Regions from separate parts of the Sphaerisporangium sp. NPDC051017 genome, predicted to be linked through region 1. Evidence: riboswitches for the same ligand, from Rfam matches in the RefSeq annotation. Region 1 holds a riboswitch; each other region holds the start of a gene.
What was found. Region 1 has a riboswitch for thiamine pyrophosphate ahead of thiO (glycine oxidase ThiO). Riboswitches for the same ligand answer to the same signal wherever they lie in the genome.
Positions count from the first base shown of each region.

Region 2: another riboswitch for thiamine pyrophosphate. It lies ahead of tenA (thiaminase II); the one in region 1 lies ahead of thiO (glycine oxidase ThiO).
Region 3: another riboswitch for thiamine pyrophosphate. It lies ahead of AB0M95_RS01760 (cytosine permease); the one in region 1 lies ahead of thiO (glycine oxidase ThiO).

Region 1 is NZ_JBFBCI010000007.1:123,017-132,479, forward strand. Features, by position in the region: gene alc (allantoicase) at 1-729, shown strand, start outside; gene pknB (Stk1 family PASTA domain-containing Ser/Thr kinase) at 760-2,664, opposite strand; gene AB0M95_RS09095 (thiazole synthase) at 2,752-3,579, opposite strand; gene thiS (sulfur carrier protein ThiS) at 3,649-3,849, opposite strand; gene thiO (glycine oxidase ThiO) at 3,905-5,113, opposite strand; TPP riboswitch at 5,107-5,218, opposite strand; gene AB0M95_RS09110 (FAD-dependent oxidoreductase) at 5,375-6,544, shown strand; gene AB0M95_RS09115 (Rv2175c family DNA-binding protein) at 6,594-6,968, shown strand; gene thiE (thiamine phosphate synthase) at 6,946-7,584, shown strand; gene AB0M95_RS09125 (polyprenyl synthetase family protein) at 7,594-8,658, opposite strand; gene metF (methylenetetrahydrofolate reductase [NAD(P)H]) at 8,871-9,463, shown strand, end outside.
Region 2 is NZ_JBFBCI010000031.1:66,513-75,975, reverse strand. Features, by position in the region: gene murA (UDP-N-acetylglucosamine 1-carboxyvinyltransferase) at 38-1,309, opposite strand; gene AB0M95_RS23825 (hypothetical protein) at 1,457-2,509, opposite strand; gene purD (phosphoribosylamine--glycine ligase) at 2,765-3,997, opposite strand; gene AB0M95_RS23815 (magnesium and cobalt transport protein CorA) at 4,399-5,529, shown strand; gene tenA (thiaminase II) at 5,648-6,352, opposite strand; TPP riboswitch at 6,344-6,456, opposite strand; gene AB0M95_RS23805 (ATP-binding protein) at 6,863-7,429, opposite strand; gene AB0M95_RS23800 (hypothetical protein) at 7,535-7,690, opposite strand; gene AB0M95_RS23795 (reverse transcriptase domain-containing protein) at 7,816-8,769, opposite strand; gene AB0M95_RS23790 (reverse transcriptase domain-containing protein) at 8,756-8,962, opposite strand; gene AB0M95_RS23785 (hypothetical protein) at 9,019-9,216, opposite strand.
Region 3 is NZ_JBFBCI010000001.1:359,114-368,576, forward strand. Features, by position in the region: gene AB0M95_RS01745 (helix-turn-helix transcriptional regulator) at 1-170, opposite strand, end outside; gene AB0M95_RS01750 (hypothetical protein) at 676-1,440, opposite strand; gene AB0M95_RS01755 (hypothetical protein) at 1,631-1,849, shown strand; TPP riboswitch at 2,175-2,285, shown strand; gene AB0M95_RS01760 (cytosine permease) at 2,276-3,676, shown strand; partial or broken gene AB0M95_RS01765 (methylated-DNA--[protein]-cysteine S-methyltransferase) at 3,636-4,130, opposite strand; gene AB0M95_RS01770 (PAS domain S-box protein) at 4,376-6,271, shown strand; gene AB0M95_RS01775 (ATP-binding protein) at 6,319-6,858, shown strand; gene AB0M95_RS01780 (arginine deiminase) at 6,806-8,065, opposite strand; gene yidC (membrane protein insertase YidC) at 8,149-8,814, opposite strand; gene AB0M95_RS01790 (DUF6412 domain-containing protein) at 8,914-9,183, opposite strand; gene AB0M95_RS01795 (hypothetical protein) at 9,185-9,403, opposite strand.

The sequences.
Region 1 (9,463 bases):
GTGGTGGTCGACACGGCGTGGTTCACCGGCAACCACCCGCCCTACGCCTCGGTGGAGGCGTGCGCGGCCGGCGGGCACCCGTCCGTCCAGGAGGTGCGCGACGCCGAGTGGACCGAGATCGTGCCGAGGAGCCCCCTGACCGGCGACGCGCTGCACGAGTTCCCCGTCGCCTGCGACCACGTCTTCACGCACGTGCGGCTGAACATCTTCCCCGACGGCGGCGTCTCGCGCCTGCGCGTCCACGGCGAGGTCGTGCCCGACCTGGCGATGTTCGCGGGGATGACGATCGACCTGGCCGCACTGGAGAACGGCGCCGTGATCACCGGCTGCTCGGACGACTTCTACTCCTCGCCGGCCAACGTCATCGCCCCCGGGCTCGCCCGGCACCAGGGCGAGGGCTGGGAGACCGCCCGTCGCCGCGACGGCGGCAACGACTGGCTGACCGTGCGCCTGGCCGTCCCGGGCGTCATCCAGCTCGCCGAGCTGGACACCGCCAATCTCGTCTACAACGCCCCCGGCGCGGCCTCGCTGCGGGGAGCCGACCTGACGGGCGGCGGGCCCCACGACGACGCGGACTGGTTCGAGCTCCTGCCCCGCACCCGCCTCCAGCCCGACACCCGCCACCGCTTCCGCCTCGAAGCCGGCCGCGTGGCCTCGCACGTCCGCCTCGACATCTACCCCGACGGCGGCATGGCCCGCCTGCGCCTCCACGGCGTCCCGGCGACCTGACCCCGGCCCGGGTCTCCCGAGCGGAGACGCTCAGTGCCAGATCGTTATGCGGGTGCCCGCCGGGGCCTGCCCGAGGGGGTTCTCGGCGACCACGGCCCCGGAGCCCGCGATCTTGCGGACGCGGACCTTGAAACCGGCCGTGCGCAGTTCCTCCGCCGCCTCGCCGACCTTCTTGAAGCGGACGTCCGGGATCGGGACCAGGGCCTGGCCGGGCTGCGCGTTCTGGTCCTCCGGGTTCTCCCAGGGCCAGTGGAAGCCGGTGTCGGGGCCCTTGGAGCAGGTGAGCTGCACGCCCTGACCGGCGGTGACCTCGGCGCGCGCGGCGGGGGACTGGGCGATGATGGTGCCGGGCTGGGCGTCGTCGGTCTGCTGGACGACCGTCGGGATGAAGCCCTTCCCGCGCAGGAACGCGTCGGCCTGGTCGCACTGCATCTCGCTCACGTCGGGCATGAGCTGACCGGCGCTGAGGACGATCTGGACCGTGCCGCCCTCCTTCACCCGCGTGCCGACCTGCGGGCTCGTGCGCAGGACCAGGCCGCGCTGCACGGTGTCGCTCGGCACGCGGCTGACGGCCCCTGCGGTGAGCCCGGCCTCGGAGATCTTGCTGCGGGCGTCGGCCTCGGAGAGGTTCACCACGTTGGGCACCGCGATCTTGCGCGGGCCGGCGGACGGGATCAGCGTGATGAGCGCGCCCTGGATCACCTCGCGGCCGGACTCCGGGTCGGTGCGCAGCACCTTGTTCTCGCCGAGCTTGGTGTCGTTCTCGGGCTCGCCGATCTTGACGCTGAAGCCCTGCTTCTCGGCCTCGGCCTTGGCGACCGTCACGTTGATGCCGAGCAGGTCGGGGACCTTGGTGTACCGGCCTTCGGAGAACCACCAGCCCGTGGCGCCGATCGCGCCGGTCATGACCACGGCCAGGGCGACGATGAACCAGACCGGCCGGACGCGCCGCCGCTCGCGGTGGCCGGGCGGCGGGGGCGCGATCCCCGGCGTGGTGAGCATCTCGGTGCGCGACTGGACGAGCGTGGGGTTGGCGGGCGCCGGGGCCGGGGCCGGGACGGGATGGGGAGGGGCCGGGGCGGGGTCGCGCGGCAGCGCGCGGTGGGCCTCGACGGCCGCGACGAGCAGCGCCGTGGCGTCGGTCGGGCGGTGGTTCGGGTCGCGGTCGGTGGCGGACAGCACGAGCCGGTCCAGCACGGCCGGGCTCTCGGGCGCCAGCGAGGACGGCGCGGGCACGCGGTCGTGGACGTGCCGGTAGGCCACCGACATCGGGGTCTCGCCCTGGTAGGGCTGCCGCCCGGTCAGCAGCTCGAACAGCATCACCCCGGCGGCGTACACGTCGCTGCGCGCGTCCGTGACCCCCGCCGTGACCTGCTCGGGCGACATGTAGGCGATCGTGCCGATCATGACGCCGGTGCGGGTCTGGTTGCCCGAGTCGATGGCTCGGGCGAGCCCGAAGTCGACGACCTTCACGCGGCCGTCGTCGCTCAGCAGGACGTTCTCGGGCTTGACGTCGCGGTGGACCATGCCCGCCTGGTGGGCCGCGCCGAGCGCGGCCAGCACCGGGATCATGATCTCCAGGGCCTCGCGCGCGGGCAGGCGGCCACGCTGCCGCAGGACGTCGCGCAGGGTGCGCCCCGGGACGTACTCCATCGACAGGTAGACGTGGTCGCCGTCGGTGCCCTGGTCGAAGACGTGGACGACGTTGGGGTGGGAGAGGCTGGCGACGGACTTCGCCTCGCCGATGAACCGCCGCACGAAGTCGGGGTCCTCGGCGAGGGAGCGGTGCATGACCTTCAGGGCGACCGTGCGGTCGAGCCGCACGTCCCTGGCCAGGTAGACAGCGGCCATGCCACCGCGGGCGATACGTGACTCGACGCGATAGCGCCCGTCCAGCACTCGCCCTACGAGGGGGTCCGCAACCGTCGTGTCCACGGGAGTGAGTTTACGGGCGGTTTGCCAGGACGAGGGCAAGCACATCCCAAACCGATGCCGACATGTTTTCCCGTCTGGAAGGGGCCACTACTCGTGCGCACCGGCCGCGATCGCCGGTGAGGAGGCCTCAGCGTACCTCCGCCGGGGGATCCGGCCCGCGAGGCGCGCCATACGGCCCGCCGTCACGGCATGCTTCATCGCCGCGGCCATCAGGCCGGGCCTGCGGGCGCGGGTGACCGCGCTGGCGAGCAGGACCGCGTCGCATCCTAGCTCCATCGCCAGCGCCGCGTCGCTCGCCGTGCCGATGCCAGCGTCGAGGATCACCGGGACGCCCGCCGCCTCCACGATCAGCTCGATGTTGTGGGGATTGCGGATGCCGAGGCCCGAGCCGATGGGGGAGCCGAGGGGCATGACGGCGGCGCATCCGGCCTGCTCCAGGCGCCGCGCCAGCGCCGGGTCGTCCCCGATGTAGGGCAGGACGACGAACCCGTCGGCGACCAGCCGCTCGGCGGCGTCGAAGGTCTCGATCGGGTCGGGCAGCAGGGTGCGCTCGTCGCTGATCACCTCCAGCTTCACCCAGGGGGTGCCGAGCGCCTCCCGGGCCAGGCGCGCCGTGAGCACCGCCTCTCCGGCCGTGTAGCAGCCCGCGGTGTTGGGGAGCACCTTGACGCCCCGTGCGCGCAGCACGTCCAGCACCGACCCGCGGGCCGAGGGGTCCAGCCGGCGCATGGCCACCGTGGTGATCTCGGTGCCGGACGCGGCCAGCGCCTCGTCCAGGACCTCCAGCGACGGCGCGCCGCCGGTGCCCATGATGAGGCGCGAGGCGAACGTCTCGCCGCCGAGCGCCAGCGCGTCGTCCGCCGGGCCCGCGTCGCGCTTCTCGTCCGCCGTCCTCGGCTCGGTCACGCTCGTCATCCGTGCCACCTCCGTTGTCTCGCCGGTCCCGCCGGTCTCATCTGAGTCCTCACCTGGGTCGTACGGGGGTCATCCACCCTGCACCGCCGTCAGCACCTCGACGCGGTCGTTCTCGCCCAGCGGCGTGGAGTCCCACGCGCCGCGGCGGACCACCTCGTCGTTGAGGGCCACCGCCACGCCCGCCACGGCCGAGGTGAGCACCTCGACGGCGTGGGCGACGGTGGCGCCTTCGGGCAGCCGGCAGGGGTTTCCGTTGATCGTCACGTTCATCGCGGTTGCGGGGCGGATCCCTGGCGCGGACCGGGGGCGCCCCGACCCTCCTTGGTCATCGATGGTGGCCGGTGGTGCCGTTCCCCGATCCGTGCGCCGCCCGGTGGAAGCGGCGCGGCGAGCAGACCGCCGCCGCGTCCTCGTACGCGGACCCGGCGAGCGTCCCGTCCAGCTCGGCGGCGAGGAGGCCCGCGGTCAGGGGGGCGAGCAGGACGCCGCCGCGGTGGTGGCCGGAGGCGAGCAGGAGGCCCTCCATCGCCGTCGCCCCGAGCACGGGCAGGTTGTCGGGCGTTCCGGGGCGAAGGCCCGCGCTGACGCCGGACACCTCCAGCTCGGTCACGCCCGGGACCAGCTCGCGGGCGTCGCGTAGCAGCTCCCACAGCCCGCCGGCGGTCACGCGGGTGTCGAACCCCATCTCCTCCTGCGTGGCGCCGAGGACGATCTCGCCGTCGCCGCGGGGCACCAGGTACGCGCTGGAGCCGCGGACCACCCCGCGCACGCAGCGGCCGAGGAACCCCGGCGCGCCGCGCAGCCGCATGATCTGCCCTTTGACCGGGCGCACGGGCGGCGCGACCTCCGGCGGCAGGCCCGGAAGGGCCCCCGACCACGCCCCGGCGGCCAGCACGACCCGCTCGGCGGCGAGCGCGCGCCCGTCCCCCAGGAGCACCCCGCGCGCGGCGCCGCGCTCGACCATGAGGCCGGCCGCGCGCTCGCGCACCACGGACGCCCCCCGGCGCGGCAGCGCGGCCAGCAGGGCGGCGGTGACCCGGCGCGGGTCCACCCACGCGTCGCCCGGGGCCAGCAGCCCGCCGCGGACCGAGGGCGCCAGCATCGGCTCGGCGCGCCGGCACTCGCGCCCGGTCAGGCGTTCGACGGGCAGGTCCAGCTTGCCCATGAACTCGGCCAGCTCGTCCAGGGCGGCCAGGTCGTCCGCGCCGAAGGCGACGTCCAGCGTGCCGTCGGCGCGGTGGTCGACGTCCAGGCCGGACTCCTCCGACAGTTCGGCCGCGAACGCGGGCCACAGCTCCAGCGAGGCCAGGCCGAGGCGCAGCAGCGGCTCCTCGGTGTAGGTGACCTCGCTCACCGGGGCGAGCATGCCCGCGGCGGCGTGGGTGGCCCCCGAGCCGGGGGAGGGGTCGGCGACGACCACCTTGTGCCCGGCCGCCGCGGCGCGCCAGGCCACCGACAGGCCGGCGATGCCGCCGCCCACGACCACGACGTCCGCGGCACCGGCTGAGCCGCTATCGGCGCCCGTGTCGACCATGAGGTCTCGCTCCCTTCGCCGGCATGATCCGGATCAGGTCTTTGCGGTCGAGGGCCGCCAGCCCTCCTCTCAGCCCGGTCTCGCCGGACTCCCGCGCGTCTGACGGGACAAGCTTATTCCTGTCCCTGTGCCTATTCCTGCCTTGGTACGCCGTCGCGCACCCGCTTGAGCGTTCTCATCACCCCGCGTGTGTAGTAGTGAGCCAATTCGTTACCAAATCGCCGTTGGCGGGTTACCCGGCTCGCCGCTTACTGTCAAGTTGTGAATCATGTCGTGGTGGTGGGCGCCGGGCTGGCCGGCGTACGGAGTGTCGAAGCGCTGCGGGCGCGCGGGTACCACGGGCGCGTCACTCTGGTGGGCGACGAGAGGCATCGCCCCTACGATCGGCCACCCCTGTCCAAGGCCGTCATGGCCGGCGACCTGGACTCGACCGTCGTGGACTCCGATCTCGGGGCCCTGGACATCGACCTGCGCACCGAGGTCGCCGCCAAGGGCCTGCGCGAGGGTGTCGTGGAGACGACCGAGGGCGAGCTGGAGTACGACGGGCTGGTGATCGCCACCGGCGCGACCCCGATCAGGCTGCGCGGCGAGGGGCCCCAGTACACGTTGCGCACCATCGACGACGCCCTGGCCCTGCGGGCGCGCCTGACCCCCGGCACGCGGGTGGCCATCGTCGGCGCGGGCTGGATCGGCGCGGAGATCGCCACGGCGGCGCGCCGCGCGGGATGCGAGGTGACCGTCGTCGAGGCCGCCGCCTCGCCCCTGGCCGCCGCCCTCGGCCCCGAGATCGGCGCCCACACGGCCCCCTGGTACGCCGAGGCCGGCATCGAGCTGCGGCTCGGCACCATGGTCGGCTCGGTCGACCCGGGCGGGCTCGCGATGATGGACGGCTCCTGGATCCCCGCGGACGTCGTCGTGACGGGCATCGGCGTGCGCCCGGCCGTCGGATGGCTCGCCGGGTCGGGCATCGCGCTGGACAACGGCGTCCTGGTCGACGAGCACCTGCGCACGTCCATGGACCGCGTCGTCGCGGTCGGCGACTGCGCCAACTGGTGGTCGCGCCGCTTCGGCCGCCGCCTGCGCATCGAGCACTGGGACACCGCGCTGCACGCCCCCGAGACCGCCGTGGCCACCCTGCTCGGCCAGACCGCCGTGTACGACCCCGTCCCGTACTTCTGGTCGGAGCAGTTCGGCCGCATGCTCCAGTACGCCGGCCACCACACCGGTGCCCGCCTCGTGCTGCGCGGCGATCCGGCGTCCGACCCCAAGTGGGCCGCGATCTGGCTGACCGAAAACGACCGTCTCGCGGCGATCTTCACGGTGGACCGCCCACGCGACCTCGTCCAGGGGCGCCGGATCGTCGAGGGCGGGCAAAGGCTGGACGAAGATCGCGCCAAGGACCCATTGATACCCTTGCGTGACTGCTTGTGACCCCTGTGGGGGTGTTTGAGACCTCCTACGACGTGGTAGTTGTGGACTCGTGACGCTTTCTGTTGCGCAGATCGATCGGGAAACCGACCAGCTCGTGGGGGAATGGCTCCCCCTGTCGGACGTAGGCGGCCGGCTCGGGCTCAGTGCCGGGCGGGCCAAGCAGCTCCTCAAGGACAAGAAGCTCATCGGCGTCCGCAGGGGCGGCCCAGAACCGGAGGTGCCGGCGGTCTTCATCGCCGGGGACGACGTGCTCAAGGGCCTGCCCGGAACTCTGACCGTCCTGGCGGACGCGGGGTACGACGACGTCGAGGCCCTGCGGTGGCTCTTCACCCCTGACGACTCCCTGCCGGGGGCCCCGGTCGACGCGATCGTCGCCGGCCGGCACACCGAGGTGAAGAGGCGTGCCCAGGCGCTCGGTTTCTGACGCGAGGCTCTACCTCTGTACCGACGGCCGCCGCCGTCAGGGCGACCTGGAAGAGTTCCTGGACGCCGTCCTCGCGGGCGGCGTCGACATCGTCCAGCTCCGCGAGAAGGGCCTGGAGGCCCGGCAGGAGCTGGAGCTGCTCGAAGTGTTCCGCGAGGCCTGCGACAGGCACGGAGCCCTGCTCGCGGTCAACGACCGGGCCGACATCGCCTTCGCCGCCCGTCCCGACGTGCTCCACCTCGGGCAGGACGATCTTCCTGTGGCGGTGGCGCGGGCGATGCTGGGGCCGGACATCCTGATCGGGCGGTCGACGCACAGCGACGCGGAGGCGTCCGCGGCGGCCGCCGCGGACGGCGTGGACTACTTCTGCTGCGGGCCGATCTGGCCGACGCCGACCAAGCCCGGGCGTTCCGCGCCCGGGCCCGAGCTGCTGAAGCACGCGGCCTCGCTGGGGACCGATCGTCCCTGGTTCGGCATCGGCGGCGTCGACCTCGGCACGCTGGACGAGGTCATGGGGTACGGCGCCACGCGGGTCGTGGTCGTGCGGGCCATCACCGAGGCGGAGGACCCGGGCGCGGCGGCGGCGGAGTTCGCCCGGCGCCTGCGCGCCGCCTGACGGCGCGGCTCAGCTCTGGCGGGAGGTCGCGGCGGCCGCGAGCTCCTCCAGGGCCGCGCGGGCCTCGGCGGTGATCGGCGCGCGCTCCAGGCCGCTCAGCGCGTCGTCGTGGTAGCGCTTGATCATCTCCTCGCTCGCGGCCAGGGCCCCGGTGTCCTCGATGATCCGGCGCAGCCGCTCGACGCCGTCCGCGTCCAGGGCCGGGTCGCCGAGCAGGCGCCGTACGTCGCCGGCCTGGCGCTCGGAGGCCGCCGACAGCGTGCGCGCGATCAGCATGGTCCGCTTGCCCTCGCGCAGGTCGTCGCCCGCGGGCTTGCCGGTCTGGGCCGGGTCGCCGAACACGCCGAGCACGTCGTCGCGCAGCTGGAAGGCGATGCCGACCTTCTGCCCGTACTCCACGCACAGCCGGTCGATCCACGGCTCCTGGCCGCGTGCGGCCAGCACCAGGCCGAGGCGCAGGGGCTGCTCGACGGAGTACTTGCCGCTCTTGTGCAGGGCGACCCGCAGGGCGCTGTCGAAGGTGTTCTCGAAGTGCGCCTGCTCCAGGAGATCGAGGTACTGACCGCACATCAGCTCGGTGCGCATGATGTCGTGAACCGGCTCGGCCGCGGCCAGCGCCTCGGCCGGCAGGCCGCTCGTCCGCCACATCTCGCTCGACCAGACGAGCAGCAGACTGCCCAGCAGGACGGCCGCCCCCTCGCCGAACTGCGCCGACGAGCCCCGCCAGCCCGACCGCTCGTGCAGCGCCTGGAACCGCCTGTGCGCGGACGGCTGACCCCTGCGCAGGTCGCTCGCGTCCATCACGTCGTCGTGGACCAGGGCGCTGGCCTGCAGAAGCTCCAGTGAGGCGGCGGCGGTGAAGATCGCCGGGTCCTCCTCGCCCCCCGCGCCACGCCAGCCCCAGTAGCAGAACGCGGGACGCAGCCGCTTGCCGCCCACGAGGAAGTCCTCCGCCGCCGCGAGCAGAGGGGCCAGCTCCGGCGCGCCGACCAGGGGGCGCTGCCGGTCCACGAACATCCGGAGGCGGCGGTCGATTTCGGAGCGAAGGTGGTCCCACTGGAACAAAGCGGTCATGCTCTGAGATTAGTGGGAGCTTTATGACGTTCTGATCCCTGTCCCTCCCTTGACCGCGCGCCGTGACGCCCGGCCGCCGCCCCGGATCCGAGGTCCCGAGAGAGGACGAGAGGGGCGAACGCGCCGCGATCAACCCCTCACATACCGGAGCCCGGTCAGAACCGCACGTTCACGAGGGGTGCGGCTCGCATCCGACCTGTAGCCTTGGGGCCATGTCTTTGGGTCGATCCTCCATGCGCCCCGACCGCGTTCCCACCGTCAGGGAACTGCTCGCCTCCGGCGGCCGGTCGTTCTCGTTCGAGTTCTTCCCCCCGAAGACCGACGAGGGGGAGCGTCAGCTGTGGCGCGCGATCCGCGAGCTGGAGGCGCTGCGCCCGACCTTCGTGTCCGTGACCTACGGCGCCGGCGGGTCCAACCGCGACCGCACGATCGAGATCGTCGAGCGGCTCGCCCACGAGACCACTCTCACGCCGGTCGCCCACTTCACCGCCGTCAACCACTCCCTGCGCGAGCTGCGCCACCTCGTCGGCAGGTTCGCCGACGCGGGCGTGCGCAACATCCTCGCCGTCCGCGGCGACCCGCCCGGCAGCGACCCGCTGGCCGAGTGGATCAAGCATCCCGAGGGCGTCGAGTACGCCGAGGACCTCGTGCGGCTGATCCGCCAGGCGGGCGAGTTCTGCGTCGGCGTCGCGGCCTTCCCCTACCGTCACCCGAGGTCGCCGTCCGTCGAGTCCGACACCGAGTACTTCGTGCAGAAGTGCCGGGCCGGGGCCGACTACGCGATCACCCAGATGTTCTTCCGCGC
Region 2 (9,463 bases), on a different contig from region 1:
GTCATAAGAACAGGTCAGAGGCGGTTTACGGGCTCAGTCACGAGCTAGAGGAAATTTCTCTTACCACATCTCCACCCAGGGCCTTCATACGCGCCGCGAGGTCGTGGTGGCCCCGGTCGATGAGATATCCAGGCGCGACGACGGTCTCACCGGAGGCCGCCAGACCCGCCAGCACGAGCGCGATTCCGGAACGCAGATCGTGCGCGGTCACATCTGTTCCGGTCAGGGCGGTGGGACCGTGGACGACGGCCCGGCTTCCCTCGACCTCGATGCGCGCGCCCATCTTGTTCAGCTCGCCCGCGAGCGCGAACCGGCCGTCGAAGATGCGCTCGTGGATGTAGCTCGCGCCGTCGGCCAGCGAGGCCACGCTCATGATGGGGGACTGCAGGTCCGTCGCGAAGCCCGGGTAGGTGTCGGTGATCACGTTGATCGGCCGCAGCGACCGGTCGCGGCGTACGTGGAGCACCGCGCCGTCGGTCGCGAACTCGACGCCCATCTGCTCCAGCTTCCAGCGCACGACGCCCAGGTGCTCCAGCGACGCGCCGACGAGGTTGACCTCGCCGCCCGTGATGGCCGCGGCCATCGCGAACACGCCGGCGTCCAGCCGGTCCGGCATGACCTGGTGCTCCACGGCCGTGAGCTCGTCCACGCCCTCGACGGTGATGAAGCCGGTGCCGCCGCCGCTGATGCGCGCGCCCATCTTGGTGAGCATGTCGATGACGTCGAGGACCTCCGGCTCCAGCGCGGCGTTCTCGATGACCGTCGTGCCATTGGCCAGGGCCGCCGCCATGATGAGGTTCTCGGTGCCCGTGTGCGAGGGCGTGTCGAGGTACAGCGGCGCGCCGATCAGCCCGGCCGCCTTGACGTGGATGACGCTCTCGCCCTCGTCCACCATCGCGCCGAGCCGCTTGTACCCGAGGTAGTGGAAGTCGAGGTTGCGGCTACCGAGGTTGCAGCCGCCGACGCCCTCGATGAGCGCCTCGCCGAGCCGGTGCAGCAGCGCCGGGACGAACAGGACGGACCCGCGGAACCGCCGGGCGATCTCGGCGGGCAGCACGGCGCTGGTCAGCCGCGAGGCGTCGATGACCAGCGTGCGCTCCGCCTCGTGCAGCTCCACCTTCGCGCCCACGGCCTCCGCCAGCTCGACGGCGCGCCGGACGTCTTCGATGATCGGCACGTTGCGCAGGACCGTGCGGCCTTCGGAGGCGAGCAGAGCCGCACCGATCATCGGGAGCACGGCGTTCTTGGCTCCCTGGATGAAGGCGGTTCCGCGCAGGGCGTTGCCACCGCGCACGCGGTAACGAACCATATGATGTGGCTCCTCGAAATCATGGAATCGTGGAAATGACGCGCCTGACATGCGGACGGCGGCGAAGTTATCCGCCCACAGTAGCCGTTTCCGGATGCCTGCCCGGGCCGTTTCCGTTCAGTCCTCCGCCCGTGGAACGGGCGTCGCTCACCGTGCCGGCCGGGACGCCGCGCCCGCGGGAAGATCCGGGGACGCGGCGCTGAGCAGCGTGTTCGCGCGCTGGTCGACGATACGCGTGACGAGCTGCTGCGCGTAGCCGAACACCACGGCCCACACCAGGATCGCCGTCTGCGAGCTGAGCCCGGAGAACCCCGGCACGAACCCGGAGTTGAGGATGAGCAGGCCCGCGATCGCGGTCGCGACGCCCGCCGGCGCCTTCAGCAGGTTCTGCGCGACGGCGAGCGAGTAACGCGTGGACAGCTCAGAACGGGTGGACAGGCTCGCCGCGGTGGCAAGCGCGGCGCCCAGCATGCCGAGCAGCGCGACCAGCGGCACGTCCCCGTGGGACGGCGCGCCGTCGCCGCTCGGGCACACCTGACCGCCGGACACGCCGAGGCTGGCCAGCAGCATGCGGTTGCCGCACATGGGGATCGCCGACGGCCAGGCCGAGGCGACGGCGACCAGCCCGGCCACGATGACCGTCAGCGCCGCCACGCCGCCGAGCAGCATGTTGCGGAAGCTGCGCACCCGGTTGCTCTCGATCGCCGCGGTGGCGTACGCGGCGCGCAGCACCGACTGCAGCAGCGACCGGTCGGCTTCGGCGATGTCGCCCGCGGCGAGGCGGGTCGCGAGCTGGGCGATGCGCGCGTCGTCCGCAGGCAGGTACGCGCGGCCGACCGCCAGCACCTCGGGCGCCCTCGGGTTCAGCTCGCGCTCCGGGAGCATGCCGAACAGCATGACGGTCGCGCCGTACAGGTTCGCCCACGCGCCCTCGATGGCCTGACCGGTCAGCCAGCGCCGCCAGCCCTGGCGCTCCTTGACGTACTCGCGCGCGACGCCGAGCTGGCGCAGGATCGAGGCGTGCAGCGCGGTCATCGCCGGGTCGCCCGGGCGGGCCGCGAGGCAGCGTTCGGCGTCGGCCTGCACCTCCTCGGCGCGCGAGGCGATGGCCACCCGCCACACGCCGGGCCAGCGCGGCGACTCACGGTCGCCGGGAACCTCCGGCGCCTCGTTCCCCCGCACCGCCGGCTCGGCAGTCATATGTGCGCTCCTCCCGGATTCGCCCCTTTCCGGATCATCGCGGGTGGCGGGCATCCGCGCCACACCACCCGTCTCATCGTGACGCGGAAGTCACCTGCCGCCCTTCCAGACGCGCGCGTGCGGGCCGGCCCGCCACCGTGCGGGAGATCGCGGCGGGGACGCCTTTCCAGGCGCGCGTGTGCGGGCCCTGGCGCGTTGGGAGCGCTTCCAGGGGCGGCGTGCTCCAGAGCGTCCTGGGTGCGCCCAGGAGCCGTTCTAGGCGCGTGCGGCGATGTCGGAGCGGTGGTGGGAGCCGCGCAGCCGGACGCGGTCCACGAGCGCGTACGCGGCGGCGCGCGCGGCGGCGACGTCCGGACCCGTGCCGACGACGCTGAGCACCCGGCCGCCCGCCGAGACCACCCGGCCCTCGGCGTCGAACGCCGTGCCCGCGTGGATGACGTACGCGTCCTTCACCGGGGTCGCAAGGCCCTCGACGCGGTCGCCCTTCACCGGGTCGCCCGGGTAGTTCTCGGCGGCCACGACGACCGTCACGGCCGCGCCGTCGCGGTACCTCGGCGCGGGCTCGTCCGCCAGCGTGCCGGTCGCGCAGGCGTACAGCAGACCCGCGAGCGGGGTCTCCAGGCGGTCCAGCACGACCTGCGTCTCCGGGTCGCCGAAGCGCGCGTTGAACTCGATGACCCGCGGGCCCGAGGACGTCAGCGCCAGCCCCGCGTACAGCACCCCCGCGTACGGCGTGCCGCGCCGGGCCAGCTCGCGGACGGTGGGCAGCACGACCTCGTCCATGACGCGCTCGGTGAGCCACTGCGGCGCCCACGGCAGCGGGGTGTAGGCGCCCATGCCGCCGGTGTTCGGGCCCTCGTCGCCGTCGTAGGCGCGCTTGAAGTCCTGCGCGGGCTGCAGCGGCACGGCCGTCGCGCCGTCGCACAGCGCGAACAGCGACACCTCGGGACCGTCGAGGTACTCCTCGATGACGACGCGCTCGCACGCCGCCGCGTGGGCCAGCGCCTCGTCGCGGTCGGACGTCACCACGACGCCCTTGCCGGCCGCGAGCCCGTCGTCCTTCACGACGTACGGCGCGCCGAACGCGTCCAGCGCGACCTCGGCCTCCTCGGGGGTGACGCACACGCGCGCGCCCGCCGTCGGCACGCCCGCCGCCGTCATCACGTCCTTGGCGAACGCCTTGGAACCCTCGATGCGTGCGGCCTGCGCGGACGGGCCGAAGCAGGCGATGCCCGCCGCGCGCACGGCGTCGGCGACGCCCGCCACCAGCGGCGCCTCGGGGCCGACCACGACGAGCTCGGCGCCGAGGCGCGTGGCCAGCGCGGCGACCGCCCGCGGGTCGGTGGGCACCACCAGATGTACGGTGGCCACCGCGGCGATGCCGGCGTTGCCGGGGGCGCAGTGCAGCTCCGACACCGAGGGGTCCAGCCCGAGGGCACGGCACAGGGCGTGCTCACGGCCGCCGGATCCAATCACAAGAACGCGCACGTGGGGAGTCTACGGGTCGGTTCCGGGGTCACCGGACCGCGTCCCGTGTTCCTGTTAGGGGGGTTCGGGGGTTGCGCGACGCTTGCTGGTCACGCACTGGTGAACGGCCTTTGTGCCGATATTCATGATCGAACCTGTAAGGGCGTTGTAGGCTAGGGGAGCGGCCCCGCCTGTGGTAGGTTAGGGCAGCTCTGGCTTGTCTCTCGGCGATTGGAGGTGGACTCGGGATGACTTCTGGTGATCCCAGCAGTACGTGCTCGCGCACGTACGTCGTGCGCAAACCCGACCACTCCAACTCGGTGTCCGACTGAGAGCCACGCGCTGACTTCCTCTTAGCGGCCGTTCGCCGCCCTTGACTCATTCGCGCATGGCTCCGCCAGGTCGGGCGGGAAGGGACCGCCATGCGCTCCTCCACCCTGTTCCAGCGGATCAACCTGCACCAGCGTCCCGCCCACGTGCGCCTCAGTGCCTCCCCCGGCGCGAAGGGCTCCCGACGTGAGCCGAACGGCCGGTGCGTGCCCCCGAGCGACTCCGTCGTGGAGTTCGGCGCCTACATCGGCGGCAAGCGTGTCGACGTCCCCGGCATCCCCGAGGCCGTCACCCTGGTTCGTGAGCACAACGCCGCCTCCGAGACCGGCGGCGCCTACGTCTGGGTCGGCCTGCACGAGCCCGATGCGCCCGAGGTCGGCTGGCTGGCCGAGATCTTCGGCCTCCACCCCCTCGCCGTCGAGGACGCCGTGAAGGCCCACCAGCGCCCCAAGGTCGAGCGCTACGGCGACTCACTGTTCGTCGTGCTCAAGACCGTCGCCTACCTCGACCACGACGAGCCGGACGACTCCCACCAGATCATCGCCACCGGCGAGATCATGGTGTTCGTCGGGTCCGACTTCGTGGTGACCGTCCGCCACGGCGAGCACTGTCCCCTGGCCGACGTGCGCAGGCGCCTCGAAGACAAGCCGAAGCTGCTCGCGCGCGGGCCCTCCAGCGTGCTGCACGCCATCGCCGACCACGTCGTCGACAAGTACCTCTCGGTGTCCGATCTGATGCAGGCCGAGCTGGAAGAGGTCGAGGCCGCCGTCTTCGCCGACGTCAGCTCCCGCGACATCAGCCGCATCTACCAGCTCAAGCGCGAGATGATCGAGATGAAGCGCGCGGTCACGCCGTTGCAGACTCCGTTCAACGCGCTGCCCACCCGCCGCATGATCCCCTCTGAGATGCGCGAGTACTTCCGCGACGTCGTCGACCACCTCTCGCGGGTCTGCGAGCAGGTCGAGTCGTCCAACGAGCTGTGCAACTCCATCCTCCAGGCCGCGCTCGCGCGCTCCAACGCGCTCGCGAACGAGGACATGCGCAAGATCTCGGCATGGGTCGCCATCATCTCGGTCCCCACGATGATCGCCGGCATCTACGGCATGAACTTCCGCCACATGCCCGAGCTGTCCGCCATCTGGGGCTATCCGGTCGTGCTCGGCTTCATGCTCGTCGTCTGCTCGCTGCTCTACCGAGGGTTCCGCCGTAACAGCTGGCTTTGACCGTGGCCCTGATCGGGCGGCGGCGGTGCTGAACGTACCGGCTTGAACATTCCGGCCTGACTGACCGGCCCCCCGAGCCGGTCGGCGCTGGGCGTATGGTGGCGGTGGCAGGTGCCGCTCAGACAGGCCAGGACTCCTGGCGCCACGCGGCGTCCCAGAACATCCACTCATAGCGAGCCGTCGTGACGAAGTGCTCGAGCGCGACGGCGCGCTGCCGGGGCGTCGAGTCCGCGCCGGTACGGTCGATCAGGTCGACGACCCGGCGCACCACCTTCTGGAACCCCGGGTCCCCGTAGGCGGCGATCCACTGCGTGTACAGCGGGTCGGGCGACGACTCCGCGAGCAGCGCCTCGCCGACGCGGGCGTAGATCCAGTAGCAGGGCAGCACTGCGGCCAGGGCGTCCAGGAACGAGCCCCCGTACACCGTGGCCAGCAGGTAGCTGGTGTACGCGCGGGTGGTCGGCGCGACGGGCAGCTTCTCGGCCTCCTCGGCCGAGCCGCCGAGCTGGAACATGAACTCCGAATGCATCTCCTGTTCGGCCGCGATCGCGCTCACCGCGTCGTTCGCGAAGGCGCGTACGTCGTCCTCGCAGGGCGACTTCGCCGCGCACAGCGCGAGGGCCCGGGCGTAGTCGCGCAGGTAGTGGGAGTCCTGCACGACGAAGTGGCGGAACGTGTCGTGGGGCAGCGTGCCGTCGACCAGGCCCGTGATGAACGGGTGGTCGAGGATGGCCCTGAATGTGGGCTGGACGGCCTCCCACAGCTCTTCGCTGAACGGGCTGGACGACACCGTCAACGTGGCGGTGGACCCGGACGTCTCCATAGAACAGCTCCCTACGCCGGCATGACCCGGTCAGGTTCGAGCGGTCTGCGGCCGCAGCAGCCACACTCTCAGCCCGGTGCGCCGGGCTCCCGCGGTTGTCCTGGCAAGGCTAACGCGACCGTGTGATCGAGGCTAACCCAACATCGCTAACTCAGGCCCCGCAAAACCCCCAACCCACCCCCACCCCACGACTCACCCCACCAAATCACCCGACATAACCGAATACAAGCCATATCGCCCCCCAAACCAAGCAGAACCCGCCCCCCGCGAAGGCCGGACCGCGCCCCCCGGAAGCGGGTCCCTGCTGGAACTGTCTCCGCTGGAACTGTCTCCGCTGGAAATGGTCCTCGCTGGAAATGGTCCTCGCCTCCGCGCCCGGGGGGCGCTCCGGCTCGGGCTCTGTTTTCCCAAGGGGCTTCGCCCCTTCGACCCCAGGCTTGCGTGGGCTCCAGCCGCGAACCCGCAGCTCCGCTCGGCGATCCACCGATGTTTCATCCCATGGCCGGCTCGTTAACCACGCCCACCTACAGCGAGGGCGAACCCGACTGCCTTGCCTGGTGTGCCGGTGCTGGAGGTCGTTGTCGCGTACACGGCGCATCGGCCGCCGGAAAGCCGGTAGGTCAGCAGCAGTCCGCGGCCGTTCTCAGCCAGGGTGTCTTCGGCGAGAAACGGCACGTCGGTTGTCCCCTGCGCGCGCAGCCGTTGTAGTGAGACTTCAACTTTCTCGGTATCCGGGCTTCCATCCACCACCTCACACCAAATGGGTACGTCGGCGACGCTGATGACGCGCACCTCGTACGGCTCTGCGGCGTGCCGCTCCACGTTGGCCGTGAGCTCTGCCACGATGACCTCCGCGTCGGAGACGTCTTCCGCTCCCACCCCCGCCTTCATCAAGATTTCCCTTACCAGCGCCCTGGCCCGCCGTCCCCCGCAACCCGGAACGAGCGTTCCGACAAGAGCTCCGACATGCGCGAGCCCCACGCCGCAGTCCTTCTCGTTCCACCCCTCGGCCCCGGACTCAACCGGTGGCCGCGGGGCCAGGCGAGGCTCCGGGGTAAAGGCTTCACATGGGGGCATAGCGCTCCGTTCGTAGGCTGGTATCTGGATGGGGAGGGATATTTCCTTCGATACCGGATCGGGGAGGCAAGACTCTGGTCTGTGGGATGTGACTGTCATGGCCTGTTACGCCACCCACGTCCAGGACGGCTCCACAGAGACCACCGCGCCGTTCTCGGCCTCGCGCATCAGCTCGCGCAGTTCCCTGACGGTCACGGCTTCGATGCGCAATGGTGAGGGTGCGTGCCAGGTCGCGATCGCGATGAAGCGGCGGATCCCCACGCCGGTTGGGTCGGACCGGGGCGCCCTATCGGGATTGCTCCCGACGGGTTTCCCCGGCCCGCCCGCCGCACCCGCCGTGCGTGTCTCCACGCAACGGGCGCTCCGCATGTCTTTCCTGCTGGTTATTACGTGACCGTTGCCGGTGTCGGTGTCCACGGGGTCGGTATGGTCTCGCCGCGGTAGCGGTAACGGGTCACTGCGACGCTGGATGCGCCGGTTAAAACCGCCCCGTTATAGGCGAACCGCCATCCTTGGTCGCAGAAGCGACGGCGGAGTTCTGGCATTCCGATCCGACGGTTTCCATGTTTGTATTTACGGCGTATCCAGCGCATCAACCGGCCCCACGTGAACCAATCGATGTCGTTGAATGTTGCCTTGGATACCCCATAGCGGAAGTAGTTCGCCCATCCGCGCAGGGACCTGTTCAGGCTAATGATCAGCTTGTCCAGGTCCCAATGGAGCGTTGACCTGTACGTCTTAGCCCGCACTTTATCTTTGATGGCCTGGATGGCCTTCTTAGAAGGTGTGGTGTAGACGTAGTGCTTTTGTGTTCCTCGTTTACGCATTCTGCGGATATGGAACCCGAGGAAGTCAAAGCCCTCATCGATGTGGACCACGCGGGTCTTTTCCGGTGACAGCCGCAAGCCCACTGGGGCGAGAACGGCCGCCACCTGCTGCCGCAGCTCCTCGGCGTGATGACGCTCCCCATCAACCACGAAGACGAAGTCGTCGCAGTAGCGGACGAGCCGCCAGTTGCCGAGGCCGCGTCTCCTGCGACTGCGCCGCCACCCTTGCGTGCCCATCTTCTCGTTCCTTTGCCGTTCGAAGTGATCGTCCAGCTCAGACAGAGCGATATTGGCGAGCAGCGGGGAAAGGATGCCCCCTTGTGGTGTTCCAGTCAGTGTTTCTTCCCGGTCTCCGAATTCTGTGAGGACTCCGGATTTCAGGAACGCTTTCACCAGTGCGCACAGGCGCTTGTCCTTGATCCTCGCCCGGAAGCGTTTCATCAGAGCTATGTGCGATATTTCATCGAAACACGCTTTGATATCTGCTTCCAGTATCCATTTAGCTTGTCGGATGGGAAGCGAGATGATGGATCTCGGCTATAGCATCTTGTGCGCGCCGATTCGGGCGGAACCCATACGAGCACGGTTTGAAGTCCGCCTCGAAGATAGGTTCTAGCACTAGTTTCAGGCTTGCCTGCACCACTCGGTCCGCGATGGTGGGTATACCGAGCTTCCGGAGTTTCCCGTTCGCCTTGGGTATCTGCACCTGACGCACTTCCACCGGCCGGAACTCGCTCGACTTGAGCGAGTTCCGGATTTGGTTCAGGAAAACATCGACCCCATCCGGGTTTCGATCCAGGCCGCTGTGGCCTTGTCGATCCCCGGCGTCTTAGCGCCCTTATTGGTTGACACCCGCTCCCAGGCATGCATGAGGAACGCTGGGTCGTAGACGAGGTTGAACAGGTCACCGAACCGGCGAGAGGACTCTTCTCCAGCCCAGCAGTGCAATTTGGTCTGCATTCTCCGTACCGTAAAGTAGGCCGAATCCAGATCCGGCCACCTTATAGCGCCAATATTCACCGGCGCTTCTTCGGACATTGCTTTCCCTTCTTATCTGACATGCTGCCGCCCTTCCCCATGCGCACAGGCTTTCCCTGGCTCGGAGTACTACGGCGGCTCCGCCCCACCCGCGCCTTCGGTCGGCGTCGCACCTATCCCTCCGCATTTTCTCTGGCTTAGAAAATTCGAGGGAACGCACACGGATGGT
Region 3 (9,463 bases), on a different contig from region 1:
GCCAGGCGGATCAGCGCGGGAACGGACACCCCTCGCTGCCCGGCCTCGATCTTCTTCAACCAGTCCGCCGAGTACCCGACCAGCCCGGCGAGCACCGTGCGACTCATTCCCCGCTTTTCACGCATATGCCGAATACGCTCACCCGTACTCAAACTCGGCGGAACATCCATGACATCCTCCAGCGCGAGGCGGGCCGCAGGTCCACAGCCAGCCTACGGCTCACCACCCAGGCCGGGGACGTAGATAACAAAGCACGTGGCGACGTCCGTGGTACCGAACGCTCGATCAATCGAACCTATGGAACACGTGCCGACATGCGTCCAAACGAGGACTTCGTCCTGGCTGCATCACGGGCCGCCGTGCTGCTGGACGATGCCGGAGGCCCGTCCGAGTTGGGATCTGGCTGTATCCACGGCATGCCGTGGTATGTCGAAAACGTTGGCATTCGAGTCGTAAACGAGTTGACTGCTAATCCGGACGCTCCGCCTGCCGACGTTCTTGCTAATAGCATCGCGCGGGTAGCCGAGCTGCATATGGGGGCATATGGGGACGTGTGACCTTCAGAATCCCGGATCTCCATCGGCGACGGTCGCTCTTACTCCGGCAGCGTGAGCAGAATCTTGACTATCTCGTTCTTCCGGACGCGGTCATCGTCCCTGATGGCGTCGATGGCGTTCAAGCTGTCCGTGATCGCCGTATTGAAGATATTGCACCTGAAATTTGTGCTGCTATGAGCAAACTACGTACGGGGACAGAATCCAGGACGCTGGCTACAGCGCGCGGGTCATCGGAAGTGATGTCCGTGGCGAACTCGCCTTGGGGCGGGTGCTGGGTCTCCAGCTGGTCGAGGAGCTCTTCGAGCGCTTGAACACGACGTTCTGCTTGGCGGGCTCGGCCGCGGGCTAGTTCTAGTTGCTGGGTAAGGTCGGCGACCTCTTGAAGGTATTGAGTTCGGTCGTGATCCCATGCTGCTCGGAGACGGTCGTTCTCCATGAGTAGGTCCTGGAGGCTTCGGGTGCGTTCTGTGAGCTGCTGTTCCAGGGACTGGGCGTAGCGTTTGGACTCGTGCCAGCTCGTGACCGCGATCTCTAATTCGTCGTTGGCCCTCCGAACTCGGTACTCGTGCGGATGGGCAACTTTGAGAGCGGTCATCTGAAGCTTGAGCAAGTGTGCCCGGACATCGTCGGTCACGGGGGTACCCGCACTTGCGCGTAGGGTTAGAATCTGGTCTAGGAACCACCGGTCGGCAGGGACGCGTTTTCCGTTCAAGTACCGGGACACGGTGCCCTTGTCGATCGGATTAAGCCGACAGAAGAGGCTGATCGACATACCCAGCGCGGTGAACTGAGCGCGCAGTTCTCCTGCCCAGGCCATTACCTGCGGGCTCAGCTCCGGGCTCAAGGGTGCTAACTCGACTGGACGGCGGGCGATCTCGTTCACCTGCCCATCATCACCGTCCTGGGACGCTACCCGCGACAAACCGCACCCTTTGGTCGTGTTGCCAACTGTCTGCAACGCCCGTCTGATGCCGTTGCAGTGCGGCGCAACCCCTATGGATTCTGGCTTTCTAGAACCGAGCAACCACTACCCCGCCTCGCCGCCGCGCGGCGATATAAAGAGAGGAATCCTCGTGACCCGCCCGGTTCACTCAACCTCCCCGCTCCTCACCGTTCGTGCCGCCCTGATCTTGGGTCTGTCCCTGATCACGGGTGCGGCCGCTGGCGTCCTGACTTACTGGGTCACAGGCTCGGTCGCTGGGTCGATCCTGGGCGCGGGTGCCGCTACGGCGGGTGCGATCGGGCTGCTCAACCAGATCATCAGCAACACCACGAACGACAACGGTGACTAGCTAGGCGCCGTCAAGAACGACCCACAAGCCAACCCCTTTGAGGGCACGGCCTTTGCTAAGTCGGCTCATGGGAGGTGATGACTCCCAGGTCGAATACGACGCGGAACGAGGCGCTGGTGGACCTATCTCGGTTGCGTGGCTCGCTCCCACCTCGAAGGCACGGGTCCAGGATGTCGCTGGCGGTCCGTACAGCTGGAGAGTACAGCTACCTCTGCGGACTCGGCTGTACTCCGGGGACGTGGGTGGACGGCAGGGTGGGACGTCAGTGATCCGCCCCCCTGTGGCCAGAAGGGCTGTGATGAGGCAAGATGAGGGCGCTAACTGCATAAGACAACGCGGGAGCTCGGGGGACCGGGCTGAGAGGGCAGCTACGCCGCTGCCGACCGCATGAACCTGTCCGGGTAATGCCGGCGTAGGGAGTGTGCGATGTCGTCCATCGTCGACGAAGTCCCTCTGACCCTCGACGAGGCTCCGCCGAAGACGCTGGGGGCGCTCGACCAGGGCGCGTTCTGGGCCAATCTCGGGGTCAGCCTGCTCGGCTTCTCCGGGGCGCTGTACCTGCTCGACCCGCTGGGCGGCCGGCCGCTGAGCCTGGCGGCGGCCGTTCTCGCGGCCGTCGTCGGCAGCCTCGTCGGCACGGTGATGGTCGGTCTGGCGGCCGTTCCCGGGGCGCGTACCGGCGCCCCGGCGATGGTCCTGCTGCGCGGCCTGTTCGGCGTGCGGCTGTCGTACGTCCCGACCGTGCTGAACATCGTGCAGATGCTCGGGTGGGGCGCCTTCGAGCTGTGGGTGATCGCCACCGCCGCCCAGGCCGTCTTCGGTGACGCGGTTCCGTACCAGGTCTGGGTACTGGCGGCGGGGGCGCTTACGATCGCGCTGACCATACGCCCGCTCGGGGCGATCCGGCTGCTGCGCCGGTTCGTGACGGCGGGCGTGGTGGTCGCCATGGTGTGGCTTGCCGTGGCGCTGCTGCGCGAGGGGCCCTCACTCGGCGCCGGGAGCTGGGACGCGTTCGCGCCCGCCGTCGACTACGTGATCGCGCTGTCGGTCTCGTGGGTCCCGGTCGCGGCCGACTACGCGCGGCACTCGCGCTCCAGCCGCGCGGCCTTCGGCGGCGTGGTCGGCGGGTACACGATCGCGCAGGTCGCGTGCCTGGTGATGGGCGTGCTCGCGCTGTCGCTGGTGGGCAACGACGCCGACCGGGTCTGGGAGGCGTTCGTGGCCGTGCCCCTCGGGGCCGTGTTCTTCGGCGTCCTGGTGCTGCGCGAGGCCGACCAGTCCTTCGCCAACGTGTACTCCACGGCGATGTCGCTGCAGAATCTGCTGCCCCGGGTGGACCGGCGCGTCTTCTCGATCGGTGTCGGGGTGCTGACCACGGGCGTCGCCCTGTTCGTGAACGTCAACTCCTACGGGGCGTTCCTCGGCGTGATCGGCGCGGTGTTCGTCCCGATGTTCGCCGTCCTGGCCGTCGACTACTTCCTGCTCGGCGCGGCCGGCCGCTGGGACACCTCGGAGGACGCGCCCTCCCGGTGGCTGATGATCGTGCCGTGGGTGCTGGGCTTCGTGGCGTACTGGCTTGTGACGGTGACGCCGACGGTGGGCTGGTGGGACGCGGCCTGGGCGGCGGTGCGCGACGCGATCGGGTTGGCGCACCAGCCGTGGATGAACGCGGCGCTGGCGGCGTTCGTCGTCTCGGCGCTGGTCACGCTGGCGCTGGGCCCACTGGCGCGCCTTCGAGGCGCAGCAGGTGCTCCTTCGCGGCCGGCCCGCCGGCGTACCCCCCAAGATGCCCAGGCGCCTCGATCGCCCGGTGACACGGCACGATGACGCACACCGGGTCGGCGGTCAGCGCGTTGCCGATGGCGCGCAACGCCTGCGGGCGGCCGATCCGGTCGGCGATCTCCTGATATGTCGTGACGCTGCCGTACGGCACCGCCATCGTCATCTGGAGCACCGTGCGGGCGAACGGCGTGGCCAGCCGCAGGTCCACTGGGGTCGTGAACGCCCGCAGCCTGCCCGAGAAGTACGCGTCGAGCTCGCGGCGGATCGGGTCGAGGCGGCGGGGGTCGTTGCCGATGAACGTGCCGATCTCGCGGGAGACGCGCGCGAAGACGACGTGCTCGTCCTCGTAGCTGCACGCGGCCACGCCGCGCGCGGTGACGGCGAGCGTCATGCGGCCGACGGGGGTGTCGGTCATGCCGAAGGCGATGTCGGGCGGGGTCTCGCCGACGTAGCCGGGAGAGGTCACCCGCACCAGGGCGTCGAGGTCACCTGTCGTCATCGCCCCATCCCTCCCGGTCCCGCTACCGGCAGCGTAGCGGAGTGCGGCCTCCTACCGGCCACGACGTAGTTGGCGAAGTCCATGTCGCCCGGGTTCCGCCTGCTTTACCCGGGCCGGAGAGGGGGAGGAATGCTCCGGTGGCGAGCGAACCGGTCCCCCCGGCGTCCCCCGAGACCGCCCGGGACGGGCAATTGCGACTATTCGTACATCGAAAGTGCCAAGACGCGGCTGCGAAAACGGGCACGATGGGGGTCATGAGTGACGACAGGGTAGAGAATGCCGATGAAGGCTTTGCTCGCGCTGTCCTCGCGAGCGCGGCGGACGCCGTCGTGGCGCTCGACCGCGACCTCAACATCCTGATGTGGAACCCCGCCGCGGAGCGGCTCTTCGGCTTCGCCGCGGCCGACGTCACCGGGCGCAGGGTGCCGCTCGTCCCGGACGAGCTGGTGGCCGAGCACCACGCGGTCCTGGAACGGGTCCGCACCGGCGGTCCCGTCTCGCTGCGCACCAGGCGCTGCCACCGCGACGGCGCGCTCGTGGACGTCCGCGTGGACATCAGCGCCCTGCGCGCCGAGTCCGGCGCCCTGCTCGGGTACGTCACCGTCTACCACCCCGTCGCCAACGACTCGGTCGCCCGCGAGCGCGGCGCGCGCAGGGCCAGGCTGGTGCGGCGGCTCACCGACGTCGTGGCCGACATCAACGCCGAGCTGGAGCTGCCGTCCGTCCTCGACCGCATCGCCGCGAGCCTCACCGAGCTGACCGGCGCCGACGCGGGCGGCTTCGTGCTGATCGAGGACGACCGCCTGCGCCTGGTCAGCGCGCACGGGCTTCCCGGGAGGCTGAAGGGCGCCACGGCCGACCTGCGCAGCAGCCTCGTCGGCAAACTGCTGCGCACCGGCAAGACCGTGCTGCTGGAGACGGGCGACCAGGCGGCGCTGGACGAGCTGATCTGGTCGGAGCTGCCCGGCCTGCACACGATCGCGCTCGGCGTCGCCGCGGTGGGCGGGCGTCCGTACGGGGCGCTGTACGCGCTGTTCGCCGAGGGGACGGCCGGGCACATCGAGCTGGAGCTGCTCGAACTGCTCGCCGGGCACGCGGGCATCGCCCTCGGCAACGCGATGGCCTACCAGGACGTCGTCCGGCAGCGGGCGCACGAGCGCGCGGTCGTGGACGCCAGCGCCGACGGCATCGCGGTGCTCGACGACCGCGGGCGCGTCCGGCAGTGGAACCCCGCGGCCGAGGAGCTCACCGGCGTGCGCGCAGCCCAGGTGATCGGCGGGCCCCCGCCGTTCCCGCTGCCCGACCCGGGCGAGAAGCTCACGACGCAGCTTTCGTCCGGGCGCTGGCTGGACGTGGTGAGCGCCGAGATCATCGAGACCGGCGAGATCGTGGTGGATTTCCGCGACGTCACCCGGGCCAAGGAGCTGGAGGAGGCCAAGGACCTGTTCCTCGCCACCACCAGCCACGAGCTGCGCACCCCGATCACCGTCGTCCAGGGGTTCGCCGGCACTTTGGACGCGCGCTGGGACAAGCTGTCGGACGTCGAGCGGCGCTCGGCGGTACGGACCATCGCGGAGCGGTCGCGGGCGCTCGGCCAGCTCATGGACCACCTGCTGCTCGGATCGCGGTCGGGCGCCGACGAGCTGAAGGTGCGCGTCGAGAGCTTCGACCTCGGCGAGCGGGCGCGGGTGGCCACGCTCGGGCTGCCGGTGCTGTCCGACCGGCACCGCGTGGAGATCGACATCCCCGTCGACCTGCCGTGGGTGGACGGGGACGCGCTGGCCACCGACATACTGCTCGGCCAGCTTCTGGAGAACGCGTTCAAGTACTCGCCGGACGGCGGGCTGATCCGGGTGCTGGCGTGGCCGGAGTCCGACCGGGTCGTCCTCGTCGTGGACGACGAGGGGGTCGGCATCGCGCCGGGCGACCGCGAGCGGGTGTTCGATCGGTTCGTCCAGGCCGACAGCGGCGACCGCCGGAGGTTCGGCGGCGTCGGGCTCGGGCTTTACATCGCCAGGAACCTCGCGCGCGCCCAGGGAGGCGAGGTCACCGCGCATCCCCGGCCCGGCGGAGGCACGCGAATGCGTTTCGTTCTGCGTACCGCGCCCGCCTATATCGGATCCGACACACCGAACCGGTAACGAGCCGGTAACGGATGAATGCGTCTAGTGTCGTTTCTGCACAAGCAATGATCGCCACGCGGTTTCCACAACCTTCGATCGGGGCATTTCGGTCGTACTGGGATGTGTTTTCCTCAGGGGGAAATGCAGGAGAACGGGGAAGTGAGGGCGTCGTGCTGTTGCCGTATGCGCCGACCAGCGTCGCCGTCGCACGCCAGCGTCTCAGCGCCGATCTCGAGCAGTGCGGGGTGTTCGCCGCCGCCATAGAGGACGCCGTCCTTGTGGTGAGCGAACTGCTGAGCAATGCGCTCCGTCACGCCCATCCGCTCCCATCGGGCCAGATCATGGCCACATGGGACTGGGCGGACGACCACCTCGAGGTCACGGTGAGTGACGGGGGAGCGGCCACGGAGCCCCGCGCGGGGCGGCCGGCACTCTCGTCGCTCGGCGGGCGAGGGCTCGGGATCGTCGAGTTTCTCGCGGAGCGCTGGGGTGTGCGGCACGACGGAGACATGACGACGGTATGGGCGGTTCTCCATGCCCCGGTCGTGATCCTTAATTCACAACTGAGGACACCCGAAATAGGGGCCCTACGCGAGTGTGGCTAGACGGTCCCTGATAGGGCCCTGCTGATAGGGCCCTGCTGATAGGGCACGACATGCACCGCGGACCACCCCGTCCGCTGCCGAGTTCGCTACCCGCAATTCGGATGACCTTGACGCCCGCGGCCTCCAGACGGGCGTTCGTCTCCACATTGCGCTCGTAGGCGACCGCCACGCGCGGCGCCAGGGCCAGGGTGTTGTTCCCGTCGTCCCACTGCTCGCGCTCGGCCGTGACGGGGTCCAGGCCGGTGTCGATGACCTTCACCCGCTCGATCCCCATCGCCTGCGCCGCCGCCTCCAGGAACGGGCGCGGCTCGAAGACGCGCAGCTCCCCGTTCTCCATCGACGTCACCGTGTACGCCTGGAGCGAATAGGCGACCGGCGGGTACATGACCACGGTGTCCACGTCGACCATCGTGCAGATGGTGTCGAGGTGCATGGTGGCCCGCCGCTGGGCGACCGGCACGGCCAGCACGGTGTGCGCGAGCCCCGCAGCGAAGACCCGGCGGCACAGGCGCTCCACGCCCGCGGGCGTCGTACGCTCCCCGGTGCCCACCGCGATCACCCCCGGGCCCATCAGCAGCACGTCGCCGCCCTCCACGTGCTCCAGCCACGGCTCGTACAGGTGCTCGGTGCCGGCGAAGCGGGGGTGGTGGGTGTAGATCAGCCGGGTGAGCATGCTCTCGCGCGTACGGGCCGGCATGGCGAGGCTGGTCACGGCGACCTTGTCGCCGATCCACACGCTGGAGTCGCGGGTGAACAGCAGGTTGGGCAGCGGGTCGACGACGAAGTCGTGCCGGTCCAGCAGCTCGTACACCAGGCCGCGGCCGGTCTTCAGCTCCTCGCGGGCGAGGCCCGCGATCAGCGTCTGGGCGAGCTGCTCGGGGTCGAGGTCGAACAGGTGCCGCCGGGTCAGCTCGGCGAGCCGGTCGCCGAGCTGGCGCTCCTGGAGCACGGCGGGGACGATCTCCTCGCGCGCCGCCTCGTACTCCAGCGTGTCCTGCAGCAGTTCGGTGAGGTAGAGCACCTCGACCCCGTGCTCGCGGAGGGCCTCGGCGAACGCGTCGTGCTCCTCCTGGGCCCTGCCCACCCAGGGGATCGAGTCGAAGAGCAGTTTGTCGTTGTTGCGGGGCGTCAGCCGCTTGAGTTCGGGGCCCGGCCGGTGGAGGAGCACCGTCTCCAGGCGTCCGACCTCGCTGTCGGCACCGTTCATGGCTCGCCCCCCGTTCTCGCCTGAGCACTTCCGACATTCAACCGTAATGGTGGACAAGACCCCGGCAGGCAGGGGAGGTGGGGTCAGGCGGCCTTCGGGTACAGGACCGCCCGCTCCGCCGCCGACCACGCGGTGCTGACCAGCAGGTACAGCCCGGCGGCCAAGGGAAGGAACGCGGCGGCGAGGATCGTGCCGAACGGCAGCAGCCGGAGCAGGCGCGGCTGGACCTCGCCCATGCGCCGCGAGGTCACGTACGCCAGCACCGCCAGCAGCGCGAACAGCCCCAGGAAGACCAGCGCGGGCGCGCCGAACAGGCCGCCGCCCGCCACCGCGGCGGCGAAGTGCTCGCCCAGCGGCACGCCGAGGGCGCTCTGGGCGAGCAGAAGGTTCGGGTGCCCGGCGATCGTGGCCGACACGAACACGCGGTAGGCGATCATGAAGAACGGCGCCTGGGCGAGCGCGGGGCCGATGCCCGCGAACGCGGACGTCCCCTCCGCCGCGTAGAGCTTGGAGGTCTCGCGGTAGAGGCGCTCGGGGTCGCGCGCGTACCGCTTGCGCAGCGCCTGGACCTTCGGCGCCAGGCGCAGGCGGATCCTTGCCGCCCTCGCCTGCCGGACGGCGAGCGGCAGCAGGAGCAGGCGCACGGCCAGGGTGAACAGGATGATGGCGAGCGCCGCGCCGGTGAGAGACGCGAGGGAGTCGATGAGCCGGTAGGCGGAGCCGAGCACGGCGTCGTAAATCGCGGACATGCTGGAACAGAGCCCCTTCGTCGGGTTCGTCTGATTTGAACGGACATGACGAAAGCGCCCGCCAGGACACCCGGGCACGGCGACGGCCGTACGGGATCGCTAGACGGGCGCGGGGCCTGCGGATGGTGCTCTGGGCCTCGGGCGGCCGGCCGTGTCCGGGTGGCACAGCCGGACGAACACCGGGCGCGCGGCGCGTGAACGGCCCGCGGCGGTGTGCGCGACGGCGGGGACGAACGCCGGCCGTCCGAGGGCCCAGGCGAGGACGAGAAGGGTGACCCCCACGAGACCGACGGCCGTCAGCGCCGCCGGGCCCGAATGCCCGGCGACGAGCTGCGCGAGCAGCGCGAAGGTCGCGTGGAAGGGGGTCATCTCACTTCGAGAGCTTGCTCACCAGGGTGATCGCCGCGAAGACCGCGAGGCCGATGAGGCCGACGACCAGCAGGATCTTGAAGATCCCGAAGATGGTCGGGATCAGGAGTCCGAACACTACGTAGAGTGCCAGGACGACTCCGAGAACGGAAAGCACGATGCGGGCCATATCCAGAAGGTACGTCGCGGCGCGCCCGGCTGCGAGCGAATGCCCGATCATAGATGGAGATCGTGACTTTTCCGTCGGCGCGTCGTCCTTTCGCGGGAAACGGCCTGGTGC